Regions from separate parts of the Delftia sp. WSY_7 genome, predicted to be linked through region 1. Evidence: predicted binding sites of a transcription regulator. Region 1 holds the regulator's gene; each other region holds the start of a gene.
What was found. The regulator FNR, encoded in region 1, switches genes on or off when oxygen is low (the NO sensors DNR and NnrR bind a similar motif). The targets are predictions, from matches to a motif close to TTGATNNNNATCAA.

Region 2: the regulator FNR is predicted to act here: its motif matches at 2,301-2,314, upstream of ACF8ME_RS08375 (hemerythrin domain-containing protein).
Region 3: the regulator FNR is predicted to act here: its motif matches at 1,937-1,950, upstream of ACF8ME_RS16745 (type IV pili methyl-accepting chemotaxis transducer N-terminal domain-containing protein).
Region 4: the regulator FNR is predicted to act here: its motif matches at 2,535-2,548, upstream of ACF8ME_RS27185 (FeoA family protein).

What each region holds. Positions count from the first base shown of each region.
Region 1 covers NZ_JBICLB010000001.1:133,787-137,973, forward strand. Annotated here, with positions in the region: gene ACF8ME_RS00685 (sulfite exporter TauE/SafE family protein) at 1-302, opposite strand, end outside; gene hemN (oxygen-independent coproporphyrinogen III oxidase) at 308-1,690, opposite strand; gene fnr (fumarate/nitrate reduction transcriptional regulator Fnr) at 1,852-2,571, shown strand; gene ACF8ME_RS00700 (hypothetical protein) at 2,653-2,940, opposite strand; gene ACF8ME_RS00705 (FixH family protein) at 3,123-3,437, opposite strand; gene ccoG (cytochrome c oxidase accessory protein CcoG) at 3,495-4,187, opposite strand, start outside.
Region 2 covers NZ_JBICLB010000017.1:17,130-21,316, forward strand. Annotated here, with positions in the region: gene ACF8ME_RS08360 (dienelactone hydrolase family protein) at 1-174, opposite strand, end outside; gene ACF8ME_RS08365 (SDR family oxidoreductase) at 293-1,045, shown strand; gene ACF8ME_RS08370 (MarC family protein) at 1,059-1,706, shown strand; gene ACF8ME_RS08375 (hemerythrin domain-containing protein) at 1,740-2,240, opposite strand; gene ACF8ME_RS08380 (hypothetical protein) at 2,509-3,096, opposite strand; gene ACF8ME_RS08385 (CsbD family protein) at 3,243-3,461, opposite strand; gene ACF8ME_RS08390 (ABC-type transport auxiliary lipoprotein family protein) at 3,985-4,187, opposite strand, start outside.
Region 3 covers NZ_JBICLB010000034.1:418,004-422,190, reverse strand. Annotated here, with positions in the region: gene ACF8ME_RS16745 (type IV pili methyl-accepting chemotaxis transducer N-terminal domain-containing protein) at 5-1,903, opposite strand; gene ACF8ME_RS16740 (ChaN family lipoprotein) at 2,065-2,949, shown strand; gene ACF8ME_RS16735 (bifunctional diguanylate cyclase/phosphodiesterase) at 2,953-4,187, opposite strand, start outside.
Region 4 covers NZ_JBICLB010000055.1:97,756-101,942, reverse strand. Annotated here, with positions in the region: gene ACF8ME_RS27195 (hypothetical protein) at 1-190, opposite strand, end outside; gene ACF8ME_RS27190 (ferrous iron transporter B) at 205-2,148, opposite strand; gene ACF8ME_RS27185 (FeoA family protein) at 2,145-2,501, opposite strand; gene ACF8ME_RS27180 (YkgJ family cysteine cluster protein) at 2,697-3,017, shown strand; gene ACF8ME_RS27175 (Lrp/AsnC family transcriptional regulator) at 3,042-3,512, opposite strand; gene ACF8ME_RS27170 (amino acid permease) at 3,651-4,187, shown strand, end outside.

The DNA.
Region 1 (4,187 bases):
AGCGTCCAGAACGGCTGCAGCGCCGTGGTCTGGCTGGTGAGCCAGGACAGGCTTTCCATGGCCAGCGCCGAGGCAGCGCCCAGGCTGGCATAGCCGGCCAGCCGCCCGCTATGGAACAGCGCCGTGCGCAGCCACAGCCGGCTTTGCAGTCCATGGACGGCGACCACCTGCCCACCACCCTGTACCGTGCCCTGCCCCGCCCCGCCCGTGACCACGCCGCAGGGCGCGGCGCACATGGCAAGGCAATGGGGCCCGCCGACGAGCCCCATGATCAAAGCGGTCCAGAGCAGCGACAACAGCATGGGGCCTAGATGATCCTCGAAAACCGCGCCCGGTTCTTGTCGGCCTGCAGATATCGGTCAAACAGCATGGCCACGCCACGCACGAAGTACCAGCCCATGGGCGTGACCTGGAATCCCTCGTCGCTGATCTGCACCAGCCCCTTGGCCTGCAGGTCCTGAAGCGCCGCCAGCTCGGGGGCGAAGTACTCGCGAAAGCCCAGCAGCCAGGCCTGCTCCATGGGCTCGAACAGCACGGCGCCCTGGCACATGATGGCCATGATGACGGCGCGCCGCACCAGATCATCGCGCGACAGTGCCAGGCCGCGCACCACGGGCAGGTGGCCGGCGTCGATGGCGTCGTAGTACTCCTCCAGCGTCTTGGCGTTCTGGCTGTAGCTGGCCCCCACCTTGCCGATGGCCGACACGCCCAGCGCAATCAGGTCGCAGTCGGGCTGGGTGCTGTAGCCCTGGAAGTTGCGATGCAGCCGGCCCTGGCGCTTGGCCACGGCCAGCGCGTCCTCGGGCAAGGCGAAGTGGTCCATGCCCACGTAGACATAGCCGCCCTCCATGAAGGCCGCGATGGAGCGCGAGAGCATGGCCAGCTTGTCGGCGCCCTGGGGCAGGTCCTCGGCCGCGATGCGCCGCTGCGGCTTGAAGCGCTCGGGCAGGTGGGCATAGGCATAGAGCGCGATGCGGTCGGGCCGCAGCGCATTGACCTGGGCCAGCGTGCGCTCGAAGGACTCGGGCGTCTGCTTGGGCAGGCCGTAGATCAGGTCCACGTTGATGGAGGCAAAGCCCAGCTGCCGTGCCGCTGCCACCAGCGCGAACACCTGCTCGGCCGGCTGCACGCGGTGCACGGCGATCTGCACCTGTTCGTCGAAATCCTGCACGCCGAAGCTCAGGCGGTTGAAGCCCAGCTCCTTGAGCACGGCCAGGCGTTCGACGCTGACGGTGCGCGGATCGACCTCGATGGAGTATTCGCCGCCCGGCTCCAGCTTGAAATGCTCGCGCAGCAGGGCCATCAGCGTGCGCAGCTCATCGTCCGAGAAGAAGGTGGGCGTGCCGCCGCCCAGGTGCAGCTGGCTGACGGCCTGGCCCTTGCCGCAATGGGCCGTGTGCAAGGCCATCTCGCGCGCCAGGTAGTCCAGGTAGACGGCCGCGCGATCGTGGTGGCGCGTCACGATCTTGTTGCAGGCGCAGTAGTAGCACAGCGACTCGCAGAACGGCACATGCACATACAGCGACAAAGGCATGGCTCGCGCTGCGGTACTCGATTTGCGGTGCTCAAGTGCCAGGATATAGTCTTCAGCACCGAAAGCCTCCACGAAACGATCGGCCGTGGGGAACGAGGTGTATCGGGGCCCCGGTACGTCGAAGCGACGCAGCAGCTCTGGGGTGACAGCGGTCATGGGTTTTTTCCTCTAATGTCGTCCACTGTGCCGCAGCCCATTGGCCGCGTCCTTGACTCATATCAAGAGTTGTTCGCGGCAGTGCTGCGACAATTTGATCCAACTCATCGCCATCCACGAGGTCACCGCCGGCGCACTGCTGCGCCGCTGATGTTTACTCCATGAACCTTCAGACCATCAAAGCATCCTGTTCCAATTGCAACCTGCGCGAGCTGTGCATGCCCATGGGCCTGGATGCCGAGCAGATGCAGCGCATCGACGACATCGTGGCCACGCGCCGCAAGGTCAAGCGCGGCGGCCTGCTGTTTCGCAACGGTGAGTCCTTCACCTCGCTGTACGCCATCCGCACGGGCTTCTTCAAGACCTGCGTGGCCACCGAGGACGGGCGCGACCAGGTCACGGGCTTTCAGATGGCCGGCGAGATCATCGGCCTGGATGGCATCGTCAACGACCACCACACCTGCGATGCGGTCGCGCTGGAAGACGCCGAGGTCTGCGTCATGCCCTTCGACAAGCTGGAGGACCTGTCGCGCGAGGTCACGGCCCTGCAAAACCATGTGCACAAGGTCATGAGCCGCGAGATCGTGCGCGAGCATGGCGTGATGCTGCTGCTGGGCAGCATGCGTGCCGAGGAGCGCCTGGCCGCCTTCGTGCTCAACCTGGTGCAGCGCCTGCACGCCCGGGGCTTTTCCAAGTCGGAACTGGTGCTGCGCATGACGCGCGAGGAAATCGGCAGCTACCTGGGCCTGAAGCTGGAGACGGTGAGCCGCACCTTCTCGAAGTTTGCCGAGGAAAACATCATCGAGGTGCGCCAGCGCCATCTGCGCATCCTGGACACGGACGCGCTCAAGCGCATCGTCAACAGCCAGCAGTGCCAGTGAGGCCGCAAGGCCCCGCCCCCCGGCAATGAACAAGGCCCGCTGTCGCGGGCCTTGTTCATTGCCATTGCAGTGCACGCAGGTTCAATCGCGCCCCAGGCCCTGCATGGCCAGATTTGGGTCCGGCTCGGAGACCACGCCGTCGTTGAGATCGTGCGTGGAGCGTCCCAGCATGGTGGTCATGAGGCTGGACAGCATGGTCACGCCCCAGAAGGCGAAGAAGGCCAGCGTGTAGATTCCCTGCCGCGACCAGCCCAGGTCGCCGAGCCAGTGCAGCTCCAGCGGGTCCACGAAGGCGAATACCAGCATCTCCATCACGGCGGCGGCCAGAAAGGCCGGCCAGGCAATCCACATCCAGCGTTGGGCCAACATCAGCGATCTCCTTGAGCTGTCGAGGGGTGGCTTTCATTGTGCGCGCCGCCCTCGCACCGTGCCAAGCCCTGCGCACCCTGCACTGCCTGTAGGAAACCCTTGGCCCTCGCGCATGCTGGAGATGCCATCCACCATACAAAAAAGGCCGCGACTGCGGCCTTGTGCACGGCATTTTCCTGCGTTCAGCGGTCCGTGGGATGGTCCTGCGCGGGCGTGGCCGCGTGGTTGCGGCCGGTGACCGCGGGCGCCAGGCTCTTGGGCACTTCGCGCACGCCATCGGCACGCTCGTTGATGGTGATGCCATTGCGGTAATAGTCAGGATCGATCACGGGATCGGCGCCATTGATCGCAATGACGGCCGTGACCACGCCGGCCACCACGACGGCGGCCGGGCCGGCCACCACGAGCCAGACATGGGCGAACTTCCACCAGGGCTTGCCGGCGTCCGGATGCGAAGGGGCCGTGGCGGGCGCGGAGACTGCGGGACTGGAAGACATGGATAACCTCTTTCTTTCAAACAGCCGGCGCAGCCTGGGCGGTGCCGGCCAGACATATCACCGGGGCACCAGGAAGACGGCCTTTTCGGACGCGCGTCCCGCGCCTGAATGCACGGCATCGATATCGAAGAATACGGTGTGCGAGCCCGGCTCGGCGGAACCGTAGGGAATCTGCAGCCGCGCCGCAATGCCGCGCGTCTCGGCAGGGCCGACCTCGACCTCCTGCTCGGACGCCAACTCCAGCCCGTCGAGGCCATGGGCGCTGATGCGGTAGCGCTGGGCCTGCTCGGTGGCATTCATGATCTGCAGGCGGTAGACATTTTCCAGCTTGCCGCCCGCGACGATGCGCGACAGCGACGCCCGGTCGCGTATCACGTCGACCTTGACCGACTGGCGCAGCGCCAGGCTCACGATCATGGCCATGCTCAGGCCGATCAGCACGGCCGAGTAGACCAGTACGCGCGGACGGAAGATGCGGCGCAGCACCTGGGCCCGCCGCCACATGCCGGCCATGGCGTTCTGCGTGGTCAGCCGGATGAGGCCGCGCGGATACTCCATCTTGTCCATGATGGAATTGCAGGCGTCTATGCACAGACCGCAGCCTATGCATTCGTACTGCAGGCCGTTGCGGATGTCGATGCCCACGGGGCAGACCTGCACGCACATCTTGCAGTCGATGCAGTCGCCCAGGCCCTGGGCCTTGTAGTCCACCTTCTTGGTGCGCGGCGCGCGCGGCTCGCCCCGGCCCGT
Region 2 (4,187 bases), on a different contig from region 1:
CACGGCCACATAGCCCCGCGCCGCAAGCCGGTCGGTCACGGCGCGGATATGGGCGTTGACGCCGAAGATCTCCTGCAGCACGACGATGGCACCGCGCGCGGGCACGTCGGGGCGGGCCACCCAGGCCGGCGAAGACGTGCCATCCAATGAAGTCAACTGCACAAAACTGCCCATGTCCGCGTTCCTTTCTGTCTGAGAACCTGTTGTGATTTCCCGGTGGGCGGACGCGCCCCGCAATGCTGTAATGGCGGCGGGCCGGCCCGTGCGGCAATTCTTTCACAGGAGACATTCGATGGAACGAAAAGTCGTGCTCATCACCGGCGGCAGCCGCGGCATAGGCGCCGCAACGGCACGCATGGCAGCGCACCGGGGCTGGGACGTGGTGATCAGCTACCAGCACCAGCGCGATGCGGCCGAGGCCGTGGTGGCCGACGTGCAACTGGCCGGCACCCGCGCGCTGGCCGTGCAGGCCGATGTGGGCGACGAAGCCGAGGTGCTGGCCCTGTTCGGTGCGGTGGATGCGCAGTTCGGCCGGCTGGATGCCCTGGTCAACAACGCCGGTGTGGTGGACCGCGCGCAGACCGTGGCCGAGATGAGCGTGCAGCGGCTGGAGCGCATGTTCCGCGTCAATACCATCGGCAGCTTCATCTGCGCGCGCGAGGCCGTGCGGCGCATGAGCACCCGCCACGGCGGGAGGGGTGGCGCCATCGTGAACGTCTCCAGCATCGCTTCGCGGCTGGGCGCACCGGGCCAGTACGTGGACTATGCGGCCGCCAAGGGCGCGTTGGACGTGATGACGCTGGGCCTGTCCAAGGAAGTCGCCGCCCAGGGCATACGCGTGAACGCCGTGCGGCCCGGCTTGATAGAGACCGACATCCACGCCAGCGGCGGACAGCCCGACCGCGTCGAGCGCCTGGCGCCCAACGTGCCCATGCAGCGCGGCGGCAGGGCCGAGGAGGTGGCCGACGCCATCCTCTGGCTGATGTCCGACGGCTCGCACTACACCACGGGCAGCCTGGTCGATATCTCGGGCGGCAACCTCTAGCTCCAAGGCAACCATGGACCTCAAACCGCTGATCACTTTGGTGGCCATCATCAACCCGCTGGCCATCGTCCCCTTCTTCATCCACTACACCGAGGGATTCAGCGCCCAGCAGCGCCAGCAGACCATTCGCACGGCGGCGCTGGCCTCGTTCTGCGTGATCGCGGCCTGCGCCATCATCGGGCTGCAGGTGCTGGACTTCTTCAACATCTCGCTGCAGAGCTTCCAGGTGGGCGGCGGCCTGCTGCTGCTGATCAGCGCGATGAACATGCTCAACGCCCGCCCGGCCGAGGAACGGCCCAACGCGCCCACGCTGGCGGCAGGCGCGGAAAAGGCCGCCATGGGCAACAGCATTGCCGTGGTGCCGCTGACGATTCCGCTGCTGACAGGGCCGGCCTCCATGTCCACCGTGGTGATCTATGCCGACCAGGCACGCACCATCTGGCAGCACCTGGCGCTGGTGGGCTATGGCGTGGTGGTGGCGCTGGTGGTGATGGTCTGCTTTTCGCTGGCCGACCCGATTGCGCGCGTGCTGGGCAAGACCGGCATCAACGTGATGACGCGGCTCATGGGCCTGATCCTCGCGGCCCTGGCCGTAGAGGTGATGGCGGGCGGGCTGGTGAAGATCTTCCCCATCCTGGCCTCGCCCGCGATCGTGCCCTGAGCGGACTGGCTGGCCGATTGAAGGCCCGCCGGATCAGGCCGGCACGGCCCGCGCGCGGTCGGCGCTGCCGTCGCAGGCACCGCCGCAGCCCGTGATGGGCTGCTCGGGCAAGGCCTCGGGGTGGGCCAGCGAGCCCGTGGCGGGATCGAAGCCCGCGCTGCGCAGGTGCAGGGCCAGCGCCGCATCCATGGTCTGCGCATGGTGCACGAACCAGGCCGCCAGCTCGCCCGCCATGCTGCGGATCACGGCCAGATCCCCCGCTGCCGCCTTGGCCGCCCCCTCGCGCATCACCTGCAGCACCACCTTGTGCTGCAGGCTGTGGCAGTTGGTGCTGGTGAACCGCGTGGACTGCATCCAGCGGTCTTCCTGGTCGAAATGCACCTGCGTATGCGCGATCAGCTCATCCCAGCGCGCGCACAGCTGCGCATCATCGGCCGCCTCCACCTCGGCCAGCAGCAGCAAGAACTCCTGGTGCACCTCGTCCATGGCCGGCAACTCCAATGCCAGCGCTCCGCTCCATTCCAGCACGGCCATATGCTTCTCCTGCCTTCATCGTGAAAGCCTGCAGCTTAGGAACAGCACCGCCCAACCCGTTTGACCCACATCAGCCAACCCGAAAACAGCAAAGCCCCGCGAGCGGGGCTTGGTCAAGGCGGATAAAACTGGCGCGGCCAAAAGGCCAGGGGCACCGAGCAAGAGCCGCCTCGCGGCGAAGGTGCCGTCCCCCTCCCTTGCGAAGCAAGTAGAGAGGCGCCGTGCCACGGGGGGAAGGCGCGCAGCGCCTCAGGGGGTGCCTACTAGCTTACTGTCCATATTTACGCTTGGCATCCGCCACGCAGGCATCCTTGGCGTCACCGCTCATGGTGTCGCAACGGGCCTTGGCAGCCTTGTAGTCGGCTTCGCGGGTTTCCTCGGCAGCGTCCTTGCGGGTCTCGGCCACGTTGGCGGCCTTGGCAGCAGAGTTGGCGGCAGGTTCGGCCTGGGCCTTGTTCACCTTGGCGGCTTCGACGGCACGCACATGGGCAGCCTTGGCATCCTTCACGCAGACATCCTTGGCGTCGCCCTTGAGGTCATCGCACTTTTCCTTGGCGATGTCGTAGTCCGCATCAGCCTTGGCCTTGAGTGCCTTTTCGCTGTTCTTGGGCGAAGGATTGCGGCGCGATTCCAGTTCAGCCTTGGCGACGTTTTCCTGGCCCTTGGCCTGCTTCTCGCAGACGTCCTTGGCGTTGTCCTTGAGCGGCTTGCACTGTTCCTTGGCAGCCTTGTAATCGGCCTCGATCTGGTTCTTGGCGGCCGTGTGCTCGGCATTGGTCATGGCCATGGCGCCGGAGGCCATCAGGCCCAGGGCGACGGCGGACAGCATGTGGCGAAAGCGTTGCGGTGTTTGCATGATGGAACTCCTTGTATTTGTACTGAGGTGGCCCTTGGTGCCTGCGGCGGCGGGCCATTGGTGCGTGCCCTCAGGCACGCTGGCTGTCGGGGAGCGGGTGGTGGCGCCGGCCAGGGCATCCGTGCCACCCGCGGGGTCCACCCTCGTCAGTCTTCGAAGCGGAAGTCGGGGTTGCGCTTTTGCCAGTCGGTCAGCTGCTTTTCGGCAGCGTCGCGGGCCAGGCCCTGGCGCTCCTGCAGCTTGCCCAGGAATTGCTCGCGCTTGCCGGCGATCACGTCCAGATCGTCATCGGTGAGCTTGCCCCATTGCTCACGGATCTTGCCGGTGAATTGCTTCCAGTTGCCCTTGATGCGGTCTTCATTCATGGCTTGTTCCTTTCAGTGATGTTGAAGTCGTGCCGTGCAATCAGGCCTTGTTTTTTCAAAGCCGCGATCTGCATCAGCGACGGTTCCACTGTAAAAAACCTGCGCGCCGCGCGCCGTAGTCTGGACCTAGTGTTGACGGTCGTCCCAGGGGCAGCCGAGACGGTGGGATCGGGACTACAGCCCCTGACGGACGCGCGGGAAGCGCTGGGTCAGGCGCGGCCCGCCCCTGCCCTGAGTACCCAGCCTTTTCCCCGTATGTCCGCACCTGCGCCGTGGCGGTTGCGGGGTTGCAAGCCTGCCGAAGGACAGGCTTGCTTCGTGATCTGGCCTTTCTTGGCGAATCAAGAAAAGGGCAGTCGGCTGCCGGGCCGAGACCCGGCCTCGAAAAGCAACCATCCGGCAGGGGCAGAAAAAGTCCACTTGCTTGCAGAGCCAGTTGCCGAAAACAAAAAACGGCCAGCGGATGCAATGCACCCACCAGCCGTTCTCAAGAGAATGGATGGGCTGGAAATCCAGCAGCAGCTCAGTGCCCCTGCTGCCCCAGCCACGCATCGATCTGCGCAATGGCCGCATCCGTGGCCTTGGCCAGGGCCTGGGCGCCGCCCGCCGCATCGCCCGAAGCTGCAGGACTGCGCACCTCGAACACCTTCTGTCCGAGCAGGCGGTCCACAGCACCGCTTTGCTCGACCAGGGTGGCGCGCAGGCGCACCACGCCGGCACTGGAGC
Region 3 (4,187 bases), on a different contig from region 1:
CGTGTCACGCGTTCGAGGGGAGGGCCTGCGCCGGCGCGCCGGCCGAGGCCGACGGCGGCAGCTCGATGAGCACGCGCGTGCCCTCGCCGGGGCGGGAGTGGACATGGACCAGCGCCTGCGCCAGCAGGGCGCGCTCGCGCATGATGCCCAGGCCCACATGCAGCGAGTCCGGCGCAACGGCGGCGGGAACGAAGCCGCAGCCGTCGTCGCAGACTTCGAAGCGCCAGGGGTGGCGCCCCACACGCAGCTCCACATGCCTGGCACCCGCGTGCTTGCGCACGTTGGACAGCGCCTCCTGCACCATGTGCAGCACCTGGATCTGCACGTCGGGCGCCAGCGGCAGGCCCTGGCCCGACATGCTCAGCGAGGTGGCAATGCCCGTCTGGTGCTCGAACTTGGACAGCGTGGCGCGCAGCGCGGCCTCGATGTCCTCGGTGCTGGTGCGCGTGCGGAAATGCACCAGCAGCTCGCGCACGTCGGCATAGCATTCGCGCACGCCCACTTCCAGCTCGCCCAGGCTGCGGTCGCGCGCCTCGTCGCGGCCCTTGGCCACGGCGTCGCGCAGCAGCTGGGTCTGGATCTTGAGAAAGGCCAGCGACTGGGCAATGGAGTCATGCAGCTCGCGCGCGATCAGGCCGCGCTCCTCGGCCACGGCGGCTTCGCGCTCCAGCGCCGTGGCGCGCAGGCTTTCCATGGCGCTGGCCAGGTGGCGCGCCATGGCGGACAGCAGGTCGCGCATGTCGTCCGTGAGCACCACGGTGGAGCGAAAGAACAGGTTGACCTCGCCCAACAGGCGCTGCTGCAGTTGCACGGGGATGCTGACCACGGTCTCGAAGCCGGCCTCGCGGCAGTGGGGCAGCTGCAGGTCGCTGGCCGGCGTGATGGGGATCACGCGCAGCCTCGCCTGCTCGCGCGGCTGGCCGCACAGGCAGGCGCCCGTGTGCAGGCAGTGCTCCTGCACCGACATGGACTGGGGCAGGCCGTCGCCGGCCAGCAGCACGTAGCGCTCGTTGGCCTCGTCGGACCAGCGCACCGTGGCCGCATCGGCCTGGGCCGCCAGGCGGACCTGGCGCACAAAGCCTTCGGCCAGGGACTGCAGGCTGGCGGCCTCCGACGCCTGCACGCTGACCGCGTACAGCGCCTGCAGCTGCTGGTGCTGCACGTTGAGGCTGGCGGTCTTCTCGCGCACCTTGTCCTCCAGCTCGGCGTGAGAACTTTGCAGCGACTGGGCCATGAGGTTGAAGCCGGCCGCCAGCTGGCCGAACTCGTCGTCCACCTCCACGCTCATGCGCGTGTCCAGGTGTCCGCGGCGCATGCGCTCCAGCGCCGAGCGCAGCTGGCCCACGGGATGCAGCACCAGCCAGTAGCTGGTGGCCATGAAACTCACGGCCGCGATGATGGCCAGCGCCATCAGACACATCTGAAACAGGTGCAGGATGGCCGTCCAGCGCGAGAGCCGGTCCTCGATGGCCTCGACAAAGCCGTCCACCTCGCGCACGAAGGCGTCGGCGCTGCCCATGATGGCCTGCGCATCGGCCTGGTCCTCGGCCTGCCAGCGCGCGTGCAGCGCGCTCCAGTCGCGGCGTATGCGCTCGTAGCGCGCCCTGACCTCGTCGCTCCAGGGCACGAACAGCGGGCGCGACATGTCGCCGCTGCGCAGCAGGTCCAGGCTGGCGTCGAACTGCTGCGCGCGCGCCTGCCACTGCGCAGGCGCCTCGTTCTGGCGCGCCATGGCCATGCGCACCATGCTCATGCGCAGCCGCCCGGCCTCGTTCACGGCGGCCGCGCCGCCCTCCAGCTGCCAGGCCACCCACAGCGTGAAGCCGATCGATGCCACGGCCGCCAGCAGGCAGGCCGCGCCCATGAGCAGCAGCTTGGTCGAAAGCGAGGGCTTGCCATGCATGGTCGCACTGTAGCCACGGCGCATTTGCGCGTCTTGACCTGAATCAAGCGTCACCCGTTTGCGCCGTGCCCCCGCCCCGATTCCTAGGATCCTTTCCAACTGCCCCCAATGCCCACAGGGCCTATGAGGACCCCGGCAAGGCCAGTGATTAGCATGGGGCCATGCATGTCCGCTCCCACCTCCGCCCCTTCATCCGCACCCCGCGCCTTGCTGGCCTGGCTGCGGCCGCATGGCTGGCGGCAGCCCTTGCCGGCTGCGCCAGCTCCTCCACACCGGCGCGGGACTGGACGCAGCAGCTGCAGCGCTGGTCCGACGCACCCCTGGTGCTGCTGGGCGAGCAGCACGATGCGGCGGCCCACCAGGCCTGGCAACAGGCCACGGTGCAGCAGCTGGCCACGCAGGAGCGCCTGGCCGCGCTGGTGATCGAGATGGCGCCGCGCACGGGCTCCACGGCCAGCCTGGCGCGCGATGCCTCCGAGGACGCTGTGCAGCAGGCCCTGCAATGGCAGGACGCCGCCTGGCCCTGGCCGCGCTACCGCGGCGTGGTCATGGCCGCCGTGCGCGCAGGCGTGCCCGTGCTGGGCGGCAACCTGCCCCGCGCCGACATGAAGCAGGCCATGCGCAACCAGAACCTGGACACCCACCTGCCGCCCGAAGCCTGGCAGCGCCAGCTCGACGCCATCCGCGAAGGCCACTGCGGCCTGCTGCCCGACACCCAGCTGGCGCCCATGGCCCGCATCCAGCTGGCCCGCGACGCCAGCATGGCCGAGGTGGCCAGGGCCGCAGTCAAGCCCGGCAAGACCGTGCTGTTGGTGGCCGGGCGCGGCCACGTACTGCGCGGCGTGGGCATTCCCACCTGGCTGCCCGAGGCCGCAGGCGCCAAGGTGGCCGTGGCGCAGGCGGGGGAGACATCGGTGGCGCAGGCCTCGGATGTGGATTGGCTGCAGAAGACGGATGCCCTGCCCGCCAAGGACCACTGCGCCGAGCTGCGGGAGAAGTTCAGGAATCCGCCGGCGCCGCGGGCGGATGCGGGTCGGGTGGACTGAGCTTCACCCCTGCACGGCCCACATTCCCTCGTTGCCCGAGACCCACTCGCCGAACGCCTGCGCAGGCATGGGCTTGCTGCACAGATAGCCCTGGAAGAAGTCGCACCCCTTGCCGCGCAGGAATGCCAGCTGCTCGGCCGTCTCCACGCCCTCGGCCAGCACCTTCAGCCCCATGGCATGCCCCAGCGCGATCACCGACCCGCTGATGGCCATGTCGTCGGCGCTGTGCGGGATGTCGCGGATGAAGCCCTGGTCGATCTTGAGCAGGTCCAGCGGGAAGCGCTTGAGGTGGGCCAGCGAGGAATAACCGGTGCCGAAGTCGTCGATGGCCAGCCGCAGGCCCTGGGCCCGCAGACGGCGCATGACGGCCAGGGCCTCCTCGGGGCGCTCGGCCAGGGCGCTTTCGGTGATCTCCAGCTCCAGGCAGTGCGGGGCGAAGCCCGTGGCGGCCAGCGCGTCGGCGGTGGCACCGGCGATGTCGGTCAGCAGGAACTGGTGCAGCGAGACATTGACCGCGATGGTCATCTCGGGCAGGCCCTGATCGCGCCAGCGCTGGCCCTGGGCGCAGGCCTCGCGCAGCACCCACAGGCCCAGCGCGCCGATGACGCCCGAGCTTTCGGCCACGGGAATGAAGCGTGCCGGGGAGATGAGGCCCTCGTCCGGGTCCAGCCAGCGCACCAGGGCCTCGGCGCCCACCAGGCGGCCCGTGGCCAGGTCGATCTGAGGCTGGAAGTAAAGGCGCAGGTGGCCCAGGTCTATGGCCTGCCGCAGCCGTGCCTCCATGGCCAGGCGCTCGCGCGCGGCCGAGGTCATGTCTTCCTCGAAGAAGCACCAGGCACGGCCGCTGCGCGACTTGGCGCCGTAGACGGCCGCATGCGCGCCCTGCAGCAGGTCCTGGGCATTGCCGGCGTGGGAGGGGTACATGCAGATGCCCACGCTGACGCCGGCCATGACGGACAGGCCGTCCGGCGAGCTCCAGGGCTGGCCGGCCGCCGCGATCAGTTGCCGTGCACGGGCGATGGCGTCGCCGCGCTCGCTCATGCCCTTGCACAGCACGGCCAGTTCGTCACCGGCCATGCGACCTATGAGGTCCTGGGGACCCAGGGAGTCGTGCACACGGGCGGCGATGTGGCGCAGCACCTGGTCGCCGATGGCGTGGCCGTAGCTGTCGTTGACGTCCTTGAAGCGATCGATGTTCAGCAGCATCACGGCCAGCGTGCCCTGCTCGGCGGCCGCCT
Region 4 (4,187 bases), on a different contig from region 1:
GCTGGCGCCTGTCCGGTGCGCAGCTGTCTCCGCCGCAGGCGCTGCAGCCGCCACAGCCTCCCCCGTCCTTGGGCGCCAGCGACGGATGCAGCTGACCGGCCTTCAGCCGCCAACGCGCCGGCAGGTAGCGCCAGACCAGGGACACGGCCGCCACCACCACGATCACGCCCACGATGATGTTTTGCCACATGCTCAATGCCCTCCTCAGCCCGCGCCCAGCGCGAGGGCCACGCGGTAGGTGATGAAGCTGGCCAGGTAGGCCAGCGCGAACAGGTAGCCCGTCATCAGCAGCGGATAGCGCCAGCCATTGGTCTCGCGCCGCACGGCCGCCAGCGTGGAAATGCACTGGGGCGCGAACACGAACCAGGCCAGCAGCGACAGCGCCGTGGCCAGGGACCAGGTATGGGCGATCAGCGGCCCCAGCTGCTCGGCCATGGCCTCGTCGCTGGCAGCGGACAGTGCATAGACCGTGCCCATGGCACTGACGGCCACTTCGCGCGCGGCCATGCCGGGCACCAGGGCGATGGCGATCTGCCAGTTGAAGCCGATCGGCGCCAGCACCACCTCCAGCCAGCCGCCGATGCGGCCTGCAAAGCTGTAGCGGATGGCCGCTTCGGTGACGCCATCGGGCGGCGCCGGGTAGCTGGCCAGGAACCACAGCACGATGCTCACGGTCAGGATGATGCCGCCGACGCGGCGCAGGAAGATCATGGCGCGCTCGTACAGGCCCAGGGCCAGGCTGCGCGGGCTGGGCCAGCGGTAGGAGGGCAGCTCCATCAGCAGCGGCGTGGGGCCGGCGCTGCGGCCCACCAGCTTGGCCACGCCGGCCACGGCCATGGCACTGGCGATGCCGGCCACGTACAGCGCAAACAGCACCAGGCCCTGCAGGTTGAAGATGCCGCCCACCGTGCGCTCGGGAATGAAGGCGCTGATCAGCAGCGCATAGACCGGCAGGCGCGCCGAGCAGGTCATCAGCGGCGCGATCATGATGGTCACCAGGCGGTCGCGCCAGCTGGTGATGGAGCGCGTGGCCATGATGCCGGGCACGGCGCAGGCGAAGCTGGACAGCAGCGGAATGAAGGAGCGGCCCGACAGGCCGACCTTGCCCATGATGCGGTCCAGCAAAAAGGCGGCACGCGGCAGGTAGCCCGAATCCTCGAGTGCAAGGATGAACAGGAACAGGATCAGGATCTGCGGCAGGAAGACCAGCACGGCGCCCGTGCCGGCGATCACGCCATCGGCCAGCAGGCTGCGCAGCGCGCCTTCGGGCATGTGCTCGTTGACCAGGGCCGAGACGGCCGAAACGCCGCCCTCGATGCCATCCATCAGCGGCTGCGCCCAGCTGAACACGGCCTGGAACATCAGGAACAGCGTGGCCGCCAGCAGCAGCATGCCCCACAGCGGGTGCAGCACCACGGCGTCGATGCGGTCGTCGCGCCGGGTGTCCACCACGGGCTCCTTGACGCAGTCGGCCATGATGCGGGCCACCTGCTGGTGCAGGGCCAGCACCTGCTCGCGCGCATCGCCCGGGCGGGCCGGGGCCTGCAGCTGCGGCGCCGCCAGGGCGCGGGCTTCGGGGCCGTCCAGCCATTGCAGCAGTTCGCGCGCGCCGTCCTGGCGCACGCCCACCGTGGACAGCACGGGCATGCCCAGGGCGCGTGACAGCGCCTCGCGGTCGATATCGATGCCCTGGCGCCTGGCCATGTCGCTCATGTTGAGCACCAGCAGCATGGGCAGGCCCAGGCGCTGGGCCTCCAGCACCAGGCGCAGGTTCAGGCGCAGATGGGTGGCGTCGGTGACGCAGACCAGCAGTTCGGGCGGCGCCTCGCGCGCATGGCGACCCGAGACGATGTCGCGCGTGATGCGCTCATCCTCGCTGTGCGCATGCAGGCTGTAGGTGCCCGGCAGGTCCAGCACGCGCACGCGCCGGCCGCTGGCCGTGCTCAGCCAGCCTTCCTTGCGCTCCACGGTCACGCCCGCGTAGTTGGCCACCTTCTGGCGTGCGCCGGTCAGCAGGTTGAACAGCGCCGTCTTGCCGCAGTTGGGATTGCCCAGCAGGGCCAGGCGCAGTGCGGAATCACCGCTGCCGCCGCCGCCCTGGGCAGGCTGCAGCGGCTGAATGAGTTTGGGAGAGGACGACGCGCTCATGCCACCGCCTCCGGCGCCACGCGCACCAGGGCCGCCTCATGGCGGCGCAAAGCGAACGTGGTCTGGCCCACGCGCACGGCCAGCGGGTCGTCACCCGGAAAGCCCGCGGCCAGGATGCGCACGGGCTCGCCGGGCAGAAAGCCGATCTCCATGAGCCGCAGCAGCAGTTCCTGCTCGCTGGCATCGCGTGCGGCATGGAGCTCGACCACGCGCGCCGATACCTGACGGGGCAGGGCATCAAGGGTGATGGCCGTGGTGGCAGCAACGGCGGCAACGGCAGCAGAGGAGGACATGGGAGGCGCGGACAGCGTGGACGGAGCCGCAGCGTCCGTCGCGGGGTTCATCGAATGCATGGCGTGTTGTATCAATTGATTTTTATTCTCATTTTGATTTTGATCGAACCCGGGCGGCGGGACCGCGCATGGTATCGGAGTGCGGGACAGGGTTTTGCGTTCCCGGCTTTGCCCCCTGGCGGGCCCAGGCGGGCGGCGCGCGGCACAATGGCGGCCGACGCCGACACGGCCTTTGCGCACTCCCCTCCCCACGCCATGACCCATCCCTGCCTGAGCTGCGGCGCCTGCTGCGCATCGTTTCGCGTGGACTTTTCCGTGCACGAGTCGCAGGCGCAGGGCGGCCGCGTGCCAGCCGGGCTGGCCGAGGAAGTCACCGACCACACCTGCCGCATGCGCGGAACCGACTGGGCGCGTCCCCGCTGCGCGGCCCTGGTCGGCAAGGTGGGCGAGAAGGCCCATTGCGGCATCTATGAATGGCGCCCCTCGCCCTGCCGCGAGTTCGCCGCCGGCAGCGATGCCTGCAACCGCGTGCGCGTGCGCCATGGCATGCAGGCGCTGGACAGCGGCCTGCTCTAGCAGCCTGCCAGGCGCCACCAGCCGTCATTCCACCGGCAGCCCCGCCAGCTGTCCCTTGAATTCCTGCAGCGAGAAATGCGTGTGCACCTGGCGCACGCCGGGCAGCCGGTGCAGGCGGCTGAGCAGCAGATCGGAATAGGCGTCGAGATCGCGCGCCACGACGACCAGCAGGAAGTCCTCCGGCCCCGAGATGCCATGGAACATCACGACCTCGGGAATGGCGCAGACCGCTTCCTGGAAATGGCGCGAGGACTCCTCGTTCTGGTGGTCTATACCCACCATCACGAAGGCCAGCACGCCAAAACCTATGGCGCGCCGGCTCAGCGCGGCGTGGTAGCCGGTGATCACGCCCTCGTCCTCCAGCCGCTTGATGCGCCGCCATGACGGTGACTGCGACAAATGCACACGCTGCGCCAGCTCACCCGAGGTCAGCCGCGCGTTGTCCTGCAGGGCGCGGATCAGCAGCCGGTCCGTTCTGTCGATGTCGATTGGCATAAACCACCTATGAATTCATGTTTCACAGAATAACTTATCCAAGATCAAGTCGATTTAGGGATAACTACTAAACGCCCCGCGAAGGCCGTCCATAGCATCCGCCTCCGAAGCCCCCCACAGCAACGGAGACAACAACCCATGCCAGCCTTCGAAGACATCGTCCAGCGCGAAGCCGGACTCAAACAGCAGCTGTCCGCCGGACAGATGACCATGATCGCCATCGGCGGTGCCGTCGGCACCGGCCTGTTCCTGGGCAGCGGCTTTGCCATCGGCTTTGCCGGGCCCAGCGTGCTGATCAGCTATGCCATCGGCGCAGTGATCTCGCTGCTGCTCATGGGCTGCCTGGCCGAGATGACGGTGGCCCACCCGACCTCGGGCTCGTTCGGCGCCTATGCCGAGCACTACATCAGCCCGATGGCCGGCTTCATGGTCCGCTATGCCTACTGGGCCTGCGTGGTGCTGGCCGTGGGCACCGAGGTGACGGCCGTGGGCCTGTACATGGGCTACTGGTTCCCCGAGGTGCCGCGCTGGGCCTGGGTGGTGATCTTCTCGGGCGCGCTCATCGGCGTGAACATGATGAGCGTCAAGGCCTTCGGCGCCGTGGAGTACAGCTTCTCCATGATCAAGATCATCGCCATCGCGGCCTTCATCGTGGTCGGCGCCTGGGTGGTGTTC